2 linked regions of the Paraflavitalea devenefica genome follow. The protein of the gene in region 2 interacts with the protein of the main gene of each other region in a pairwise test. Links are inferred from orthologs where the notes say so. Each region holds a gene or a part of one and is shown on either strand. Other genes may lie near its edges.

Evidence for each region.
Region 1: the proteins of dnaB (region 2) and dnaA interact in binary tests that used the Escherichia coli proteins (3 or more experiments, as listed by UniProt). The link is inferred for Paraflavitalea devenefica from one-to-one orthologs.

What each region holds. Positions count from the first base shown.
Region 1 is NZ_JAARML010000001.1:19,885-22,848, forward strand. What follows is about bases 73-2,959. They hold dnaA (chromosomal replication initiator protein DnaA), read right to left. Parts: upstream 2,290-2,959; coding sequence 856-2,289; downstream 73-855. Other genes in these bases: HB364_RS00060 (ELWxxDGT repeat protein), read left to right, coding at 73-743. Outside these bases: more of HB364_RS00060, read left to right, coding at 1-72. UniProt on the Escherichia coli protein: Plays an essential in the initiation and regulation of chromosomal replication. Binds in an ATP-dependent fashion to the origin of replication (oriC) to initiate formation of the DNA replication initiation complex once per cell cycle.
Region 2 is NZ_JAARML010000001.1:373,344-376,258, forward strand. Bases 18-2,855 are described here. They hold dnaB (replicative DNA helicase), read right to left. Parts: upstream 2,302-2,855; coding sequence 733-2,301; downstream 18-732. Other genes in these bases: HB364_RS01390 (RsmE family RNA methyltransferase), read right to left, coding at 18-644. Also shown: more of HB364_RS01390, read right to left, coding at 1-17; HB364_RS01400 (hypothetical protein), read left to right, coding at 2,907-2,915. UniProt on the Escherichia coli protein: The main replicative DNA helicase, it participates in initiation and elongation during chromosome replication. Travels ahead of the DNA replisome, separating dsDNA into templates for DNA synthesis.

The sequences.
Region 1 (2,964 bases), 350 kb from region 2 along the record:
ATACTGCAGGAGTGGAGCTTTGGAAAACAGATGGCACGGCAGCAGGCACCGTACTGGTGCTCGACCTGGAGCCGGGTGTAAGCTCCAGTATCCCCACGAACATTACCGGGCTTAACGGCGATATTTACTTTGTAGCTTCTACAGGAACTTCAGGCCGGGAACTGTTCAAGCTGGTGAGCACCACATTACCCGTTACCTGGGTAAGCTTTATCAGCGCCTGGTTGCCCGATAATACGGTAAAACTCCAATGGCAGGTAACCAACGAAAGAGATAACAGCCATTATGAGCTACAGCATTCCACCAATGGGATTAGTTTCACCGCACTGGGGACAATACCGGCCAACACAATAGCAGCAGGTACTAATACCTATTCCTATATCCATCAGTCACCCACCCATACTACCAATTACTATCGCCTGAAGCAGGTAGATAAAGACGGGCGGTACGACTATAGCAAAATAGTAATTGCCACCACAAAAGGACAAGGCCCACCATCCTTCACTGTTTCACCCAATCCTGCTACCGGGTCAACCGTCACGCTGAGGAGTAGCCTGTTACTGGAGCAGCCCCACCTCATTACCATCACCGGAGAAGATGGGAAGCTGGTCAATAAGATACAGGTGCCGCAACAACCGGCCCCTCAATACCAGTTGCCGTTATACCACCTCTCCAATGGTATTTATTTCCTGCGAATAGAAGGCAATGGATATACCGATATCCGGAAGATATTGGTACAGCATTGAAAGACCATGCACAGATAGACGCCACTTCAGGGAGATGCAGCGCCGTACCATAATAAAAAATCCCGCTCCTTTTCGGAGCGGGATCTGTTGTAATAAGCAATTAATGTTGTTATCACATGGCGGCAAGCTGAACCTTTTGCTGCAGTTCCATGACACTTTCCCGGAAAGTACTATCGGTATCCATCAAGTCCTTTACGGTTTGGCAGGAGTGAATAACGGTCGTATGATCACGTCCGCCAAAATGTTCTCCAATCGTTTTCAGTGAATTTTTGGTAAATGCTTTGGCAAGGTACATAGTGATCTGCCTGGCCTGCACTATTTCCCGCTTGCGGGTTTTCTGCAATAATTTGTCGTAGGATACATCGAAGTATTCACAGACCATTTTCTGTATGGTTTCGATGGTAATTTCTTTACTACTGGTTTTCACAAAATTTCGGAGTACTCGTTTAGCTAAATCGAGGTCAATTTCCCGCTTATTTAGCGAAGATTGTGCCAATAATGAGATAAGCGCCCCTTCCAGTTCCCGCACGTTACTGTTGATATTATAAGCCAGGTATTTTACTACTTCACGGGGCATTTCCAACCCGTCGTTCTTCATCTTCCTGTCCAGGATCTCTATACGTGTTTCATAATCAGGCACCTGCAGATCGGCACTCAGTCCCCAGCGGAAACGGCTCAGCAAGCGCTCCTGTACCCCTTCAAGGTCTTTGGGCGGCTTATCGGAGGTAAGAATGAGCTGCTTTCCGCTCTGGTGCAGGTGGTTGAAGATGGCAAAGAACGCATCCTGCGACTTTTCGGCGCGGTTAAAGAACTGCACGTCATCAATGATCAGTACATCTACCAGTTGGTAAAAATGGATGAAGTCATTGATGGCATTGTTGCGGCTATGGTCCTGGAACTGGTTGATAAACTTTTCGGAGCTTACATATAATACCACTTTATTAGAATGCAGGCGTTTCACGTCGTTACCAATGGCCTGGGCCAGGTGGGTTTTACCCAAACCTACGCCACCATATATAACCAGTGGGTTGAAAGAGCTGGCGCCCGGCTTCTCCCCTACCGTTTTACCGGCGCGGCGGGCCACCCGGTTACTGTCGCCTTCTACAAAGTTCTCAAATGTATAGATGGGATTTAACTGCGGATCAATCTGCATTTTTTTCAAACCCGGAATAACGAACGGGTTCTTGACCGGGTTGTGTATGATCAGCGGGAAATCCATTTCATTGCTGGAGTAAGTTTTATACCCATGAGTAGGAATATCCATTGTCAATGGCTTGTTATTATGATTACCACTGTCCACCATGATACGATATTCCAACTGCGCCTCTTTGCCCAATACCCTACGCAAAGTCTTTGCCAACAAGTTCACATAATGTTCTTCCAGGTATTCATAAAAGAACTGGCTGGGCACCTGAATCACCAATACATTACCTTTTATTTCTACTGGCTTAATCGGCTCGAACCATGTTTTGAAATGCTGCCACTCAACGATATCCTTAATTATCTCCAAACAATTTACCCAAACTTTATCAAAAGACTTTGTCATTATGCTATCAGCAGTTTATTATGTTGAGTTAAGATTATTCTCGAACTGTTAACTAATCATGCCGCCTTGAACCGGTGTTTTTCTATGGATGTTGGATATCGCTATACTTCCAAAAAAAGTTATGCAGGGGGGCGAATATCAAAATTTTTTACTGAATAAAAAATTTTTTATTCCCTTGTTTTTTCGATCTCACATACAGATACAACCTCTGCAAATTTGCTGCCCCATTTTTTTTAAAAGAATATGTTTATTTCCAACGGTTCGCTATAACATACAACCTACCTGTACCACAATCACTTCTTACGCCTTTAATCGTTTTTTACTGCAAGTAGATTGCAACAAAAACAACAACGTACAACTAAATAAGTTAGTGGTGCCAACTTATTTATGCTTCTACTACAATCAGACTTTTGCTACTGACAATACAAGGTTTTAATAACCGGCTACTATCACCGGTAACAGGTTGAGCCGTCCATAGAATAAACTCTCTACACTTAACTATTAATAACTTCCGGGTGGTACTGCAGGAATTCCGCATGAAGAAAGAAAAGAACATAATATGCGGTAAAAGTACTTTCTTCATATATAAGCTGTGATGCTATTGAAGATACAAATTATTTAATACGGAGCGCATATTGGGCCAACTTTTTTGCCCCCCCTGGTTAAAATATTTTT
Region 2 (2,915 bases):
ACAGGTACAAACTGGTGTTGCAAAGCCAGTGTTACTTCTGCAGCGGTAAAATCCCCTTCGGGCCCGATAAGAATGATCTGAGAAGGACTGGCAGGCTGTACCTCCTGCTGCAGGGTCAGTCGCGTGTCTTCCATACAATGCGCGATAAACTTTTGGGAAATCGTGATGATCTCCTCCTGGCGAAACAACTGCTCATAACCTACCGGCTGGTGCAATACTGGCAGCCAGCTTTGCTGACTTTGCAGCATGGCGCTGATAAGAATACTCTTCATCCGGTCGTGCCGGAAATGCTCCCGCTCTGTCCGTTCACACAACAAGGGAATAATCCTTTGTATACCGATCTCTGTAGCCTTCTCCAGGAACCACTCAAAGCGGCTGGCATTCTTTAATAAAGAAATAGCCACCGTGATCGTACGTTCGGGTGCAGGAGCGTGCTGCGCTTCGGTAATACGTATGCCGCATTTCTTCTTATGGTCATTAATAATGGCAGCCGTGAGCAGGTTACCCATACCATCCGTAAGTTGTACCAGTTCTCCAACCTCTTTGCGCAATACCTGTACAATATGTTTGGAAGCCTCTTCCGGCAGCGTAATAACATCATTAACCGCAGCAGCAGATTCTATATAGAAGATGGGTAAACTCATGCTGCAAGATAAGCGAAAATGAAAAAGCCCTCCCTGTTGCATAGTGGGAGGGCTTAGGATAAAAACAACCTCAGAAGTTTATAATATTTTAAAACGGCGCATCATCGTCATCGCCGAAGGGCATATCATTCATCTTACTACCGGCCTGTATAAACAATTTGGCGCCACCACCGCCATCAGCCCCTTCAGTAGGTACAGGCTTCCAGTTACCGCCGCCGCCGCCAATACCGCCAAAATCATCATTGTCCATCTCTTCAAACTTCTGGATATGCAGCAAGGCCCGCAGCTTGATCGTTTCCAGGGAACCGTTCCGGTGTTTGGCTATCCGTATATGTGTTTCCCCTTTATTGCTTTCCCCCATTTCATTGGAGGTAATATCATAATATTCAGGACGGTAAATAAACATTACCATGTCCGCATCCTGTTCTATGGCACCGGATTCACGAAGGTCACTCAACTGAGGCATCTTATTACCTTCCTTACGGGTTTCCACGGCCCGGCTCAACTGGGAGAGGGCAATGATCGGTACCATCAACTCCTTAGCCAGTGTCTTCAGGTTACGGGAAATCGTACTGATCTCCTGCTCACGGTTCTGGTTCTTACCGCCACCGCCACTCATCAACTGCAGGTAGTCGATAATGATCAATCCGATATTGTGTTTATTTTTCAACCGGCGGGCTTTGGCACGCAGTTCAAATACGTTCAGGGCGGCTGTATCGTCAATAAAAATAGGCGCCTGTGCCAGCTTTTGGATACCCTTGGCATACAACTGCTTCATCTCATGCTCTTCCATCTTGCCACGGGAGATCTTTTCCAGCCATATCTCACTTTCGGCCGAAAGGATACGTTGTACAAGCTGCGCAGAGCTCATTTCAAGGCTGAAGAACGCAACCGGCGTGGGCTTTGACGGACTCAATGCAGCATTACGCACCAGGTTAAGGGCGAAGGCTGTTTTACCTACCGCAGGACGGGCGGCCAGGATCACCAGGTCAGAAGGCTGCCAGCCGTAGGTTACCTTGTCCAGGGAAGAGAACCCGCTGGGTACCCCGGTAATATCTTCCGTCCGGTTACGCATATCTTCAATACGCTGTACCGTCTTCACCAACACACTGTCGATACTGTCAAAATTCTTCCGGAGGTGATTATTGGTGATCTCGAACAACTTGCTTTCCGCCTCATCCAGCAGGTCAAATACATCTGTGCTGTCCTCGTACGACTCGCTGATGATCTCGCCGCTGATGCGGATCAGCTCACGCTGGATGAACTTCTGCAGGATGATCCGGGAGTGGGCATCAATATTGGCCGATGAAACCACCGCATTGGTGAGCTTGGTCACATAGTAAGGACCACCAACCATTTCCAGCTCATCCTTCGTTTTCAATTCCTCTACTACCGTCAGGATATCAATAGGCTGGTTCTTTTGCTGCAGGCTCAGCATCGCCCGGTAAATACGCTGGTTGGCATCCACGTAAAAGCATTCCGGCTTCAGGATCTCCACCACCGTATCAAAAGCGCTCTTTTCCAGCATAATAGCACCCAGTACAGCTTCTTCCAGGTCCTTGGCCTGGGGGGGTACCTTTCCATACACCATCGTACTCAGATCTATGGATCCTTTCCGGCGCGCTTTTCGGTCTTTATTGAAATTCGTTAATTCCATTGGTTCAATTGGTCAGTAAGTAAAAAGAACAATTGGCTATACATTTTATTGAACTACGGTTTTCATTGAGGACGACGAAGCTCCTGGTCACTCAATGCCGTTCAAAAGCGGCACCAATGACTCGCGGGTTAGTATTCCAGTCTTGTATTACGAAATTGTTAATCCAGGGTTATCTGAATGTTACCGCTTCAGTCAGGACGGCGAATATATAACCGCCTCCCGTCCCGGAAAAAAAAATCTGGAACCTATATTTAATCACCCGCAATTCACGAGCCGATCCACATCATTTATGGGGTTATCCACATAGATGTGCAGGATATTCCCAATTTACAAAAGTTTGGCACCCCTGCCCAAACGAAATACACACACCCTTGTGCGAAAGAATTATACCCCAAAAATTTGGTAAAGAGGTCATTGAGGTGAGATACAGCAGCACTAAGGGTTTACCCGTTCCGGGTATAAGGAAACCCCTATAGCACGCGGTTTTTAATCCATTCATAATGCTGAAACCGGCCTAAATCCAGTATTTTTAAACACAAAAAATAAACAAACCTTTACTGGTATTGTTTTAAAAGCGATATTAGTATTGTCAACTTTAAACCACCATGCGGGTA